Regions from separate parts of the Telluria sp. RB2R28 genome, predicted to be linked through region 2. Evidence: predicted binding sites of a transcription regulator. Region 2 holds the regulator's gene; each other region holds the start of a gene.
The links. The regulator sigma-54, encoded in region 2, starts transcription at its own class of promoters, with help from an activator protein. The targets are predictions, from matches to a motif close to TGGCANGNAANCTGCTTT.
Positions count from the first base shown of each region.

Region 1: a site for sigma-54 is predicted at 3,020-3,037, ahead of AC56LV_RS24200 (TorF family putative porin). Genes of this name have one in related genera too.
Region 3: a site for sigma-54 is predicted at 2,492-2,509, ahead of AC56LV_RS02975 (PEP-CTERM sorting domain-containing protein). Genes of this name have one in related genera too.

Region 1 covers NZ_JCASIK010000011.1:12,220-17,009, forward strand. Annotated here, with positions in the region: gene gshA (glutamate--cysteine ligase) at 1-275, opposite strand, end outside; gene AC56LV_RS24190 (ammonium transporter) at 437-1,837, opposite strand; gene glnK (P-II family nitrogen regulator) at 1,852-2,190, opposite strand; gene AC56LV_RS24200 (TorF family putative porin) at 2,210-2,944, opposite strand; partial or broken gene AC56LV_RS24205 (accessory factor UbiK family protein) at 3,228-3,461, shown strand; gene AC56LV_RS24210 (M1 family aminopeptidase) at 3,719-4,790, opposite strand, start outside.
Region 2 covers NZ_JCASIK010000003.1:20,554-25,343, reverse strand. Annotated here, with positions in the region: gene lptC (LPS export ABC transporter periplasmic protein LptC) at 1-351, shown strand, start outside; gene lptA (lipopolysaccharide transport periplasmic protein LptA) at 397-945, shown strand; gene lptB (LPS export ABC transporter ATP-binding protein) at 942-1,697, shown strand; gene AC56LV_RS12370 (RNA polymerase factor sigma-54) at 1,712-3,196, shown strand; gene hpf (ribosome hibernation-promoting factor, HPF/YfiA family) at 3,271-3,627, shown strand; gene AC56LV_RS12360 (enoyl-CoA hydratase/isomerase family protein) at 3,726-4,790, shown strand, end outside.
Region 3 covers NZ_JCASIK010000001.1:657,379-662,168, reverse strand. Annotated here, with positions in the region: gene AC56LV_RS02980 (glycosyltransferase family 39 protein) at 616-2,223, shown strand; gene AC56LV_RS02975 (PEP-CTERM sorting domain-containing protein) at 2,546-3,169, shown strand; gene AC56LV_RS02970 (PEP-CTERM sorting domain-containing protein) at 3,225-3,827, shown strand; gene AC56LV_RS02965 (hypothetical protein) at 3,830-3,997, opposite strand; gene AC56LV_RS02960 (hypothetical protein) at 4,012-4,143, shown strand; partial or broken gene AC56LV_RS02955 (recombination protein NinG) at 4,225-4,383, opposite strand.

The DNA of each region.
Region 1 (4,790 bases), on a different contig from region 2:
TCCGGGCAATACTTGTCGACGGCGGCCATGGCCGCCTGCACCGTCAGCGGCAGCATTTCGCTGGCCAGGTTGTTGAAGCCGCCCGGGAACAGGTTGGTGTCCACGGGTGCGAGCTTGTAGCCGGCATTGCGCAGATCGACCGAGCAATAAAATGGCGGCGTGTGCTCCTGCCACTCGAGGCGGAACCAGCGCTCGATGGCAGGCGTGGCTTCGAGGATTTTCTTTTCCAGGTCCAGCAAAGGACCGGTCTGGGCGGTGGCGAGGTGCGGAACCATTGATTGGACGTCCTTGTTGTGCGCTTCTTGTTGTTAATTAAGTTGGGAATCGCATATGGGGTTGGTCCGGGTATTTTAAAGGGCAATGCGAAGAATGCAAAAAACGTCGTCCCCGCTTGTGCGGAGACGACGTTTTCAGGGACAACCGACGACTGAGCGGATCAGTAACGGTAAGCCGACTCGCCGTGGCTCGTGATGTCCAGGCCTTCGCGTTCCTCTTCTTCAGGTACACGCAGACCGATCACGATGTCGACCAGCTTGAAGGCGATGAAGGCGACGACGGCCGACCAGATGACAGTCACGCCGATCGCATGGGCCTGGATCCACAGCTGGCCGACGATCGAGTAGCTCGTGTTCATCGCATTGGTCGTGTAATCCCACACGCCCTGCCCGCCCAGTGCCGGTGACGCAAACACGCCGGTCAGCATCGCGCCCAGGATACCGCCCACGCCGTGCACGCCGAACACGTCGAGCGAATCGTCGGCGCGCAGCAGGCGTTTCAAGCCCGTCACGCCCCACAGGCAGACGATACCGGCCAGCAGGCCGATGACCAGCGCGCCCATCGGACCGACGAAGCCGGCACCCGGGGTGATTGCCACCAGGCCCGACACGGCGCCCGATGCAGCGCCCAGCATCGATGGCTTGTGCTTGAAGATCCACTCGCCCAGCACCCAGGTGAGGGTCGCACCGGCGGTGGCCAGCAGCGTGTTCAGGAACGCCAGTGCCGCCACGTCGCCTGCTTCGAGCGCCGAGCCGGCATTGAAGCCGAACCAGCCGACCCACAGCAGCGATGCGCCGACCATCGTCATCGGCAGCGAGTGTGGCGCCATCGATTCACGGCCGTAGCCGATCCGCTTGCCGATCACATAGGCGCCCACCAGGCCGGCCACGGCCGAGTTGATGTGGACCACGGTGCCGCCCGCGAAGTCGAGCGCGCCCTGCTGCCACAGGTAGCCGGCAGCTGCGGTCACGGTTTGCAGCGAGGCAGCATCGGTGATGGCGTCAGGACCGGCCCAGAACCAGACCATGTGCGCGACCGGCAGGTAGCCGAAGGTGAACCACAGCACGACGAACACCAGCACGGCCGCGAACTTGGCGCGTTCGGCGAAGGCGCCGACGATCAGCGCGCAGGTAATCGCTGCGAAGGTGCCCTGGAAAGCGACGAAGATGAATTCGGGGATCATCGTCTCTTTGCTGAAGGTCGCGGCCATCGCAAACTTGCCGGCGACCGGATCCCAGATGCCTTGCAGGAAGGCGCGGTCGAAGCCGCCGATGAACGCATTGCCCTGCGTGAAGGCCAGCGAGTAGCCGTACAGGCACCACAGCACGATGACGAGGGCAAATACCATCATCACCTGCATCAGCACCGACAGCATGTTCTTGGCGCGCACGAGGCCGCCGTAGAACAGCGCCAGGCCGGGAATGGTCATCAGGATCACCAGCAGCGTGGCGACGAACATCCAGGCCGTATCCCCCTTGTTGATGGACGGCGCCGCCATGGCCGGCAGGGCGACGCCCAGGCCCAGCAAGGCGGTCAGTATCGTTGTAGTTATACGCTTCATGAAAACATTCCCTCTTACAGTGCGTCGTTGCCGGTCTCGCCGGTACGGATACGGATGACCTGGTTCAGGTCGGCCACGAAGATCTTGCCGTCACCGATCTTGCCGGTGCGCGCAGCGCCCTGGATCGCATCGATGACCTGGTCGACGATGGCATCGTCGACGGCGGCTTCGATCTTGATCTTGGGCAGGAAGTCGACGACGTACTCGGCGCCACGGTACAGCTCGGTGTGGCCTTTCTGGCGACCGAAACCCTTCACTTCGGTCACGGTCATGCCTTGCACGTTGATTTCCGACAGTGCCTCTCGCACCTCGTCGAGCTTGAAGGGCTTGATGATGGCGGTGATCATTTTCATGGTATTGCCTCTTTTGCAATCAAAAAGTTTTTGAGACGGACAGCACGGCGGCGGACTTGCCGAGGTTCTTGCCTTCCGGGCTCAGGTAGGCGTCGGTATTCGCCTTGTGCCACGCCAGCGCCACGGTGGCGACGCCGAAGTCCTTGGTGACGCCAACCTTGTAGTCGGTGTACGAAAATGCGCTGTTGTTCTTCAGTTTCTGGCGCCCGACGTGCAGGTTGAGGATGAAGCCGTTGCTGACGTCGATGTCGGCGCCCACGTCCAGGTAGCCGCTGCGCTTGCTGTCTGCAGTGCCGAACAGATTGGTCGTCGAGTGCGAGTACTTGATGTAGGCCGGGCCGTAGCCGAGTTTGCCGTACAGCTCGAACGTGTTCGCGCTCGGGTTCAGGCCATTGTCCGGGTAGTAGTAATACAGGCCGCCGATGTCATAGCTGATCGCGTCGCTCAACTGACCGCGCTTGCCGCCATAGACGTCCCATTCGATATTGCCGTCGCCGCCCAGGTCTTTCGTCCATTTAATGGTGGAAAGCCAGGTGCCCACGTAGAAGCCGGATGGGCCGTGTACGTAGTCGACGCCGCCCTGAAGGGCCGGGTCGAGGGCTGTTTGCGACAGGCCGCGGTAACGGTAGTCGCTGGTGATGCTCGCGTTGTAGCTCACCTGGTGTTCGGCGGGTTGTTCCTGTGCCATGCCCGGCGCGCTGGTGAGAGCCAACACTGCCAGGACAATTGCGCTGAATTTTGCTTTGCACTTCATGACAAACCCCCTTGATGAACAACATAAAAAATGACTGCTTGTGGATCCTTCTGATGTTCTTTGTCTACGCTTTATTTAGCAGGATGCGTGCCAGCTCATAACCCAGCTCATAGCCAGCCATAAACAGGAAAAAGGTCCTTGTTTTTTTGGTAAACACGCCCCACATCGGTTTTGCTACAACACAACGGACCGCATACGGCACCCAGACGGCCGTTCGGCGCACTACATCAGGTCACATTGCACCATCATGGAGCGTGAGGCCTCGGCAGAAAGGGAAATGGATATGAGTAACAGCAACTTCTTCAGCGACTTGCAGGGCAAGATCAACCAGGCGCTCGAGAGCGGCCCGGCCAAGGACATTGAACGCAATGTGAAGGCGGCCATGACGTCGGGCTTTTCCAAGCTCGATCTGGTCACGCGCGAGGAATTCGATATCCAGGCCCAGGTGCTGGCCAAGACCCGCAGCAAGCTCGAGGCGCTTGAGCTGCGCGTGAGCGAGCTGGAAGCCAAACTGGGTGCAGGCAGCACCACGACGCCGTCGGCAACCTCATCGGCAACCTCGGCGACAGCGGCATCGGCATCTGCCGCGTTTCCGACCTCGGGCAGCTCGGCAATTCCGATGCCTGGTGCTGCGCCATCGGCCACCGCTCCATTCCCGGCTGCGCCAGAAGACCCCACGATCGTCGTGCCGCCAACGCTCGACAAGCATTAAGCAGTTACCAGCGTCTGGTTGAACGCGTGGGCGGAGAACCCGCCCACGCTACTACCCGGACTTCAATCGATACTGACCTCCTTGCGGTTGTCACGCGCCACGCGGTCGATCAGCTTGTTATACGGGTCAATCCCCACGTCGAACGGCTGCTCCTTGACGGTCACCGTCACGGTCGGATTCTCGCCCCGCAGTACACGCTTTTCCAATAACAGCACTCGCTCGTCCGATTCCTTGGCATCCTTCGCCCGTGCGAACACGCCGATCTCCACTGCCTCGTCATAGGTGCGCGGGGTTTCCTGTCCCTTGCCGTCGGCCTGCATCTTCGCCAGATGCAGTTTCATCGTCAGGTCCCACTGCCCGTCCGGGCGCTTGACGGCCTTCGCCTCGGTCACGCGGTTATCGTAGAAGACGATGCGTTCGAACAGGTCGGCGATCAGCGCGTGCTTGCCGACCGGGGCTTCGGCACGGATGTAGTCCACCAGTTCGGCGGAGGTCGCAAACGGCGCCTCCTGATAGCCCTTGTCCTGCAGGAAGCGCTTGAGGGCGCGGTTGAGCGCAGCTTCGCCGATCTCGTCGCGCAGGCGGTAGAAGACCAGGCTACCCTTGCGGTAGTGGATGTAGTCCTGGTTTTCCACGCGCACCAGCGGCAGTTCCTCGATCTTTTCAGCGCCGCGCGAACTGAGGTAGCGGTCCAGTTCATAGCGCAGGAAACGGCGCATCTGGTGCGGACCGTATTCCTTCTCCATTACCATCAGCGCCGAATACTGCGCCAGTGACTCGATCAGCATGCTCGCGCCCTGCACATTCGCCGCCGTGACCTGGTGGCCCCACCACTGGTGCGCCATCTCGTGCGCGGTCACGTAGAAGACGTAGTCGATGTCATCCTTGTCGCGCAGGTCGGCGATGAAGCCGATCGATTCCGAGAACGGGATCGTGTTGGCGAACGATTGCGCGAAGCGCTGGTAGTTCGGAAATTCCAGGATGCGCACCTGCTTGTGCTGGTAGGGCGTGAACTGGGTCGTAAAGTAATCGAGCGACTTTTGCGTGCCCGCGATCATCCGGTCCACGTTGTAGGCGTGCTTCGGATCGTGATAGATCTCGATCGGGATGCCGTGCCAGTCGCCCTTCTTCACC
Region 2 (4,790 bases):
GGGGACGTGTCGAACGTCGACCAGCCGCTCATGCGCGGCATCGAACCGGGTCGTCCGCCGATGACGGTGGTGGCCAGGAACGCGCGCATCTTCCACGAAGAACACCGCGTCGAACTGTTTGGCGACGTCGATCTGCAGCGCCCGAAGACGCCCGCCAGCGAAGCGCTGCGCGTGCGCACGCAGGCCATGACCGTGTTGCCCGACGAAGAAATCGTCAAGACCGACCAGCCGATCGACATGGAGCTTGGCGCGTCCAGCCTCAAGGCCACCGGCATGATGGCCAACAACGCGACCATGCAGATGCAATTGTCCGGCCGCGGCCGTATCGTCTATCCGCCACGCCAGCGCTGAAGGCCATCAGCCATGCGCGCGTGCTAACCCAGGACCAGCACCATAATGAAAAAACTTTTTGCTGCCGCTTTCTTTTCACTCCTTTCCTTGACCGCCATGGCCGAAAAGGCCGACTCGCTCAAGCAGGCGGCGCTCGAATACGATAACGGCGACCTTGATGGCGTCGCAGGCGTACGCACCTTCACCGGCAACGTGATCCTGACCCGCGGCACGCTGCTGGTCAAGGCCGAACGCGCCGTCGTCAGGGAGACACCCGAAGGCTATATGAGCGTGACGCTCACCGCCGCCAACGGCAAGCCCGCCACGTTCCGTCAGAAGCGCGACGGCGGCCCGAACCTGTGGGTCGAAGGCCAGGCCGAACGCATCGAATACGACGAACGCTCGGAGCTGGTGCGCCTGTACTCGAACGCCGTCGTCAAGGAACTCGAAAACGACCGGATGACCAACCAGATGACCGGCCCGTTCATCTCGTACGACAACCGCAAGGAAGTCGTCGCCGTGCGCAATGATGTCAGCGGCGAGAGCAAGGTTGGCGGCGGGCGCGGCACGCTGATCCTGGCGCCCAAGCGTGCGCCGGCCGGAGGCACGCAATGACGGAACTGAACGATCGCAGCACGCTGGTCGTCAAGGGCCTGCAGAAAAGCTATGGCAAGCGCCTGGTCGTGCGCGACGTGTCGCTCGATGTCGAATGCGGCGAAGTGGTGGGTTTGCTGGGCCCGAACGGCGCCGGCAAGACCACCTCGTTCTACATGATCGTCGGCCTGGTGCCGTCGGACGCCGGCTCGATCAGCATCAACGGCACCGACATCACCAGCCTGCCGATCCATCGCCGCGCGGTGCTCGGCCTGTCGTACCTGCCGCAGGAAGCGTCGGTGTTTCGCAAGCTGACGGTGGAAGAAAACATCCGCGCCGTGCTCGAACTGCAGAAGGTCAACGGCAAGTCGCTCACCAAAACCGAGATCAGCGACCGCCTCGACACCTTGCTGGCCGACCTGCAGATCGAGAAGCTGCGCGAGAACCCGGCGCTGTCGCTGTCGGGCGGTGAGCGGCGCCGCGTGGAGATCGCGCGCGCACTGGCCACCAACCCGCGCTTCGTGCTGCTCGATGAACCGTTTGCCGGCGTCGATCCGATCGCCGTGATCGAGATCCAGCGCATCGTGCGCTTCCTCAAGGAGCGCAAGATCGGCGTCCTGATCACCGACCACAATGTCCGCGAGACGCTTGGCATCTGCGACCGCGCCTACATCATCAATCAGGGCGCGGTGCTTGCATCCGGCCGCCCCGACGATATCATCGCCGACGAGTCGGTACGGCGCGTGTACCTCGGTGAACATTTCCGCATGTAAGCCATACTCAATTGATGAAACAGTCCCTTCAGCTCCGCACTTCGCAGCACCTGGCGCTCACGCCACAGCTGCAGCAATCGATCCGGTTGCTGCAGCTGTCCACGCTCGAACTGCATCAGGAGATCGAGCAGATATTGGGCGATAACCCGCTGCTCGAAAGGCTCGACGATCCGCTCGATCATTCGGTGCGCTTGCTGGCCGATGGGGCCATCAACAATGCGCCGGCACCTGGCGAGGCGCCGCCGGCGCCGGGCCAGCAGGCCGAGGGCGAAGGCAGCGCGCCGGCCGAGGGCGAGGGCGCTGAAGGTGGCGGGGTCGATGGCGACCGGCCCGACAACGAGTGGAGCGAAGGCAGCGGAACGTCGTCCGGCAGCGCCAGCAGCGACGATGAAGACGGCCGCCCGCAGCTGGAGGCGTGCGCCATCACGCTGCGCGAACACCTGATGGAACAGGTGCGCGAAACGCTGCTGTCGACCCGCGACCGCGCGCTGGCCGAACTGGTGATCGACGCGCTCGACGACAACGGCTACCTGGAAGAACCGCTCGACGACATCCACGCGCGGCTGCCCGAAGAACTCGACGTCGACCTCGACGAACTGCGCTGCGCGCTGGCGATGGTGCAGAGCATGGACCCGGTGGGCGTGGGCGCGCGCAGTGCGGCCGAATGCCTGGCGCTGCAGATCCGGCGCATGCCGGGCGTGCCGATGGTCACGCGCCGCATGGCCCTGAAGATCGTCGAAGGCTACCTGACGTGGTTCGCGCAGCGCGAATACAGCAAACTGAAAAAAGCGCTCGATTGCGACGACGAAGACCTGCGCGAAGTGCAGGCCGTGGTCCGCCAGTGCAATCCGCACCCGGGCGCCGCGTTCGCGTCGAACGTGTCGGATTACGTGGTGCCGGACGTGATCGTGCGGCGCGCCAAGAACGGCTGGGCGGTCACGCTGAACCCGGACGTCATGCCGCGCCTGCGCGTGAACAGCCTGTACGCCACGATGCTCAAGCAGGGCCGCAGCGAGAGCCAGATGGGCGCGCAGATGCAAGAGGCGAAGTGGCTCATCAAGAACATGCGCCAGCGTTTCGACACGATCCTGCGTGTGGCCGAGGCGATTGTCGAGCGCCAGCGCAACTTTTTCAGCCATGGCGCGGTTGCCATGCGGCCCCTTGTTTTGCGCGAGATAGCTGATACACTAGGTCTGCACGAGAGCACGATCTCTCGTGTCACAACCCAGAAATACATGCTGACCCCGCACGGCATGTTCGAGTTGAAGTATTTCTTCGGTAGCCACGTTGCCACTGAAGCGGGCGGCGAAGCATCCTCAACGGCAATCCGTGCGCTCATCGCACAATTGACAGGAGCAGAAGACCCTAAGAATCCATTATCCGACAGCAAGATCGCGGAAATGCTCGGGGAACAAGGCATGGTCATTGCGCGCAGGACGGTCGCAAAATACCGTGAAGCGCTCAAGATCCCCCCCGTCAGTCTCCGCAAAGCCTTGTAACAACGCCGCTCATACAGTCTGTGCCTTCAGCTCCTGTGTGGTGCAAGCGACGTGACATCTTCAAAGGAGTGTGTATGAACCTCACCATCAGTGGTCACCATCTCGAAGTCACCCCTGCCATCCGTGAATACGTTCAGAATAAGCTGGAACGCATTATTCGCCATTTCGATCAAGTCATAGATACCCACGTCTTCCTGGCCGTCGATAACCTCACTGAAAAAGAAAAAAGGCAAAAAGCTGAAATCAATGTCCAGGTGTCGGGCAAGACCCTGCACGTGGCGAGCGTCGCGCAAGACCTGTACGCCGCGATCGACATGTTGATGGATAAACTGGATCGACAAATCCTGAAGCACAAGCAGATGCTCAAAGACCATAACCGCACAGCGATCAAACGCCTGGACGTCAACGAAGCAGACGTCGCTGCCGCCTGATCGAGCGCAGGTCACCACCGCCAGGGGCGTCTTTTCGGGACGCCCTTTTTGCATCCCGCTGCCGGTAAAATACGTGTTTCCTTTCGATGGATCACGCCATGCCCGAACACGTCCTGACCCGCATCGCCAACCGTACCGGCATCATTACCCTCGACCGGCCCAAGGCGCTCAATTCGCTGTCGCTGGACATGGTGCGCGCACTGACCACGATCCTGCTCGACTGGCAGCTCGACGCCGCGGTCGATGCCGTCGTGATCACCAGCAGCAGTGAAAAAGCGCTGTGCGCCGGCGGCGATATCCGCTTCTTCCACGACGTCGGCAACGCCTCGCCGCAAGGCGGCAGCGCACTGCTCGAAGATTTCTTCACCGAAGAATACGCGCTCAACCACCTGATCCATTTTTATCCGAAACCGTATATCGCGCTGATGGACGGCGTGGTCATGGGCGGCGGCATGGGCATCGCGCAGGGTGGGCCCGATTGCGGCCTGCGCATCGTCACCGAGCGCACCAGGATGGCAATGCCAGAGGTGAATATCGGCCTGTTCCCCGATGTCGGCGGCAGCCATTTCCTGTCGCACGCGCCGGGGCAACTGGGGATGTTTCTGGGCTTGACCGGTTTGACGATCGGCGCGGCCGACGCACTGTACGTGGGCCTGGCCGACGTGTTCGTGCCGGGCGCAGACCTGGCGGCGTTGCACGCGCTGATCGAGGCGACGCCGGGCGCGAATCTGCCGGCGGCGATCCGCGCGTTCGCCATCCAGCATGCCGGCGAGAGTGAATTGCAGGCCAACCGTGCGCGCATCGATGCGCACTTTGGCGCGGACTCGGTGGCGGCGATCATGGCGTCGCTCGAGGGTGACGACACGCCGTTCGCGCAGAAGGCGTTGCGCGCGATGCGTCAGCGCTCACCGTTGATGATGTGCGTGACGCGCGAGCTGCTGCTGCGCGGCGCGTCGCTCGATGTCGCCGACTGTCTGCGCCTGGAGCGCTCGCTGGTGCGCCGCAACTTCGAGCATGGCGAAGTGCTCGAAGGCGTGCGCGCGCTCGTGATCGACAAGGACAATGCGCCGCAATGGAATCCGCCCTCGCTCGACCTCGTGACCGACGCGATGGTCGCGCACTTCTTCGCGCCGGTGTGGCCGGCGCACGCGCACCCGCTGCGC
Region 3 (4,790 bases), on a different contig from region 2:
CCGGCTTGAAGGAGCCGGCCGCCCGACTTACAACTTGAAAGGCCGTTGCTCTAACGGCCTTTTTCTCGTCTGATCAACATGGCGCAGTGCTCGCCTGCGCCATGCGGTTTCTGGCTCTCCCCATCCACGTGCTTACTCTTGTCGAAAGTCGATTGAGAACAGCACGCCAGCTCAGTGTTCAGACATCAATGTCCTTGAATTGCGCGCGTTTACCGAGACAAGGCCTGATGGTCACTACGCCGCAGAGCGAAGTTGTTGTTAATTCATTCTTTCCACGGAAAAAAAAATCAAACCAACACAAAAAGACATTGGTTATCTTGTAAAAAAGTCTATAATTTTGCAATTTTTTCAAGACGCTTTTTGGGTGGAATTTCGCGTCTACCCCCTTACACGCGCTTCCTGCGGCCGAACCGGAGAAATGAATTGGTATTGAAGATAAATGGTTCCTTGGCTGATTGCAAAATGCGACCAGCAGGTGCCTCGATTGCAAATGATCTGGCCGGACGGGCGGTGCCCGTGTTTCTGATGCGCGATCTCGCGCGGCAAGGTTGATCAATGCCGACTTGGCTAGCTGTGCGCACTGAACGCCCCGCGTCTTACCGCAATACGATCGCGATGATCATCGCGTTTATCACTTTAGGATTTATCTATTTTAATTTGCTGCATGGAGACGCCGTCTTTTTAGGCAGCCACTATAAACCGCGCATGGACAGCTTCGCCATCATCACGCTTTCAGCGTTGTGCATGGGGTTCGCGTTACTATTTTCAGGCACGCCGCGTTTTCCTGAGCAAAAGCCATATTCATTGAGCGTGCTGCTGATACTGACGATGGCATGTTGCGCTGTTGTCGGGTTTTATTCGTTTACCAACCATGCCTGGTGTGCAGATGAGTATGCCTATCTGTTTGAGGCCGACACGTTCAGAGCACTTCGGCTCTGGAATTCGCCACCACCACTCGGTGACGCACAATCCACGTATTACATCTGGGTGAAGGACGGCAAGTGGGTTGCGCAATATCCCCCTGGCTGGCCTCTGATATTGGCCCTGTTTGGAGGATCGTTTCCAACCGGCCGCCTGGCCAACGGCGCCTGCACACTCATTGCCGCCTATGCTGTGTACGAACTGGTAAAAGCGCGCGCAAATCGCGAAGCAGCCTGGCTGTCCGTTTTGTTTTTTGTTATCTCGCCATTTGTTCTGTTACATGGTGGATCGCTCTTTTCTCATACATCCGCAGCTGCCCTTGCTGCCGTGACGATGCTGGTTTCACATAAGGTCACGCAAGCGCCGCGCGCTGCTCTGTTAATAGCACTTGGCATCTGCATCGGAATGCTCGGCCTGACACGTAATGTTGCAGCGCTGGCAGTCATTGTCGCTGTCGCGGTGGAGCAAGTTCGCGGTGGACGGCTGGTATCCAAAGCCATGTTGATCACCCTTGGCGGTGCGCCGTTCCTGATTGGATTGCTGGCCTACCAATATGCGATTACCGGTCACCCGACGATGCCTGTGTACTGGTATGCAGGACGCACAGTAGACCACCTGTACTTCGACTTGCCGTCCATTCTGATCGGCTTGCGACACACCGCAGTACACCACGCAGAATTGGCGCTCTTTACGAGTCCCTTGATACATGTGATTTGGTTGGCAGCGCTCTGGAAAATTATCAGGAACAAACGGTTTGTGGGTGCTGACCTGATTTTTCCGATCGGTATTCTGATCTTCGTTTTCTATCCGCTTCACCCAGGTTTTCGCATCGGCCCTCGCTACTATCTCGATTTTTGGCCGCTTGCGGTCGTCACGATCGGGTCAGCTCTCCCGCTGTTTCATGGCGGATGGCGCTACCTCTATCGTAAAACCATTGCCCTCTCGATCATCTACGCTGGAATCATGTCAGTGTTCCTCGTATTTGCATTGCGCGATATAACGCAGAGCAAGTTCGAGATGTATGAACGGATAAAAGCTGATGGCTTGACCAACGCCGTCGTCTGTGTCGACACGCACTCGGACCGGGAAGATATCTACGCCAAACTGGAAGGTTATAACGCAGCCCGTAATGGCATCGAACTTGGTGATCCGGACAAAGCGGCGCAAATAGATGTTATCTATGTGTCCTGCGACAAAACAACGTTATCCGAAGTGAAGGCGGCATATCCCCAGCGCACGCTATGGGAATACAAGAGCGCGTCCTCGCGACAGCCAGGCATTCTGCAACCGATGCAGCCGTGATTCCCGCGCTTCTCCATTGCCTGCATGGAGGAGCACGGTATCGCGGCGAGAAACACGTTGCTCATCTATTGCTTCTGGAACGCATGGTATTTGGGCGCTGAGCCAAGCCAGCCTTCGAGCTTGTTCACTGCACAGCAAGGATCCATGCCCGGGGCGCTGTGGAATTGGTTTCCTGACCCGGCTTCGCTACTGTCGGTATTTTTTACAACATAACAAAGTCACATATTATTGCTCTTGCAAGTGCATGAAACTTATAGGTATTTCCCGCTGGCACGGGAATTGCTAGACGGTTGGCTCCGATCTAACTCTATCAATTACAAAAATGATCAAGACCATCATCGCAATCGCAGCTGGCGCCCTTTTCTCAATGAACGCATCCGCTGGGTACGTGCAATATGAGCTGACTGGACCCGTCTCAGGCACGTTTGTCCAACACGACACCGACCAGTCGATGGCGTACTTCAACTTTGACGTAAAAATTAACGGAACGCCATCTGGCTTCCGCTTTAATTTTCAGCAGCAGCACTCGGAAGGCGCCACTCAGCTTACCTATGCTCAGACCCATTTCATTGGAAACGGTCCATCGAACTTCGGCATTTACAGCGATTTTGGAGGCGACCAACGGACGTACTTCAACATAGCCTTCGCGCGTGGTGCAGACGGGAGATACAATTACGTCGCAAAGTATTCGAGCTCGATCATGTTCTCAAATGGATATGAGCAATTCGATGGTCAACATACTGGCTATGCAACGGTTGGGAAAATAAATCCTGACTTCGTGCGTAGCCTGGATCAGATGGGCGGCTATTACGACAATCTCAATACCCGCTTTGTGCCACTTTACATTGGCCCCAATGTCAGTGACATTCCTGAACCAACGAGCCTTGCACTGCTGGCCGTTGGCGCATTCGGCCTTCTGAACATTCGCAGTCGTCGTCAAGCGTAAGAAACCGATCGACCTACAAGAATTTAATTTCGATCCAATATCTATAAATTATAAAATGATCAAATCAATTATCGCACTTGCCGCCGGTGCACTTTTTTCCGTCAATGCTTCCGCGGGCTATGTGCAGTACGACCTGAACGGACCGTTATCTGGACACGTCATCCAGCACGATACTGACAAGTCGATCGCATATTTCAATCTAGATCTCTCTATTGATGGGGTGGGCCGTCCGTTCCGTATGTGGTTAGCACCTCAAGCTGGTGATGGAAGTACGCAGCTCACCTACGCCACTACTTCATTCCGCGGACAAGGGCCAACGAATTTTGGTATATACAGCGACTTCGGGGCCGATCAATACACGAGCTTGGGTGTTACTTTCTCGAGAGGAATTAACGGCGATTTTAGCTACGTGGCAAACTATACGAGCTCGATATTTTTCATTGGAGGCTTCCAGGACTTTGCTGGTCAGCATATTGGCTCTGCCTCAGTTGGGATAGTCAATCCTCGGTTTGCTGCGGAGCTAGATGAACTTGGTGGGTATTACGACACTCTTTATACTCATATAGTTCCTACCTTTGTTCCAGAGCCGGACAGCATTGCCCTCCTAGCCATTGGAGCAATAGGTTTCCTGAGCACGCGTCGCCGCTGTCAGGCGTAATCTCACGCGTGGCCCGCGATCCCATGATCCGGGCCTATCAAAACGATCGCTTGCGCCGACGCGCCCTCGCCCGCCATCACGTCGATATGCGCCTCTGGCTTTGCCGAATACCGCTTATCGAGCACGATGCAGACCACCTGCGCATCGTCCGCCAGATCATCCCGTTGCACCTGTCCTTCACCCCTTGAGCACGTTGTCTGCCTCGGGCTTCTTCGTGACCGCGATCGAGCCGGCAGCGGCCAGCGCGAGACGCAAATTCGACCAGCTCGCAGGTATCCGCACACTCAGGCTGACCGAGAGCACGTCGCCGACCTAAGAATGGAGGCGTCCTCAAGCGTGTACTTCGCCGGCGGGTGCCCGCGCTCCAAGGACTCGAGCCGCTCGTCGCGATGCGCGTGCGCAGAGCGATGCGGTACTCGATGGCATTGCCGCCTTTGTGCTGATTGCAGGGCACGCACTGCTTGTGCGTGTCGTCCTCGTGGAAGCGCAGCGCCGGCTGAGCGCCGTCCAAGCGGTAGTGGCCCGCATCTCGAACACCAGTGTGGTGCCAGGCCATAGCTGATGCAGCGCAGCGCCTCGGCGCGCGCGCGGATGGACCGGTTGAACACGGCCTGGACATCAGCCAGGTGCTCGGTGCGCGTCTTTAGCCTGGCCCTGGGTTCGCGGGTCTGCCTGGCGTCCAGACGCTGCCGCTCGGCCACGGCGAACACGGCGCCGCAGTCCGGGCCGCACACCTTGTGCGTCATGTCGCGCTGCTGGAAGCGGTTGCTGTGGAGCGCCCCAATGCCCGCAGCGCACAGATCAGCCGCCCCGACGGCGTAACCCGATGCATCCAAGTCAGCCTGTACAAGTTAAGCAAGACAAGGGCAGCCAGCACGGCGACGTGCCAGGGACCAAACGCAGATGCCGGAAAAGAAGTGGCGTTGGGGCCGATAGTCAGCTCACGCCGCGCGTGTATCGCCG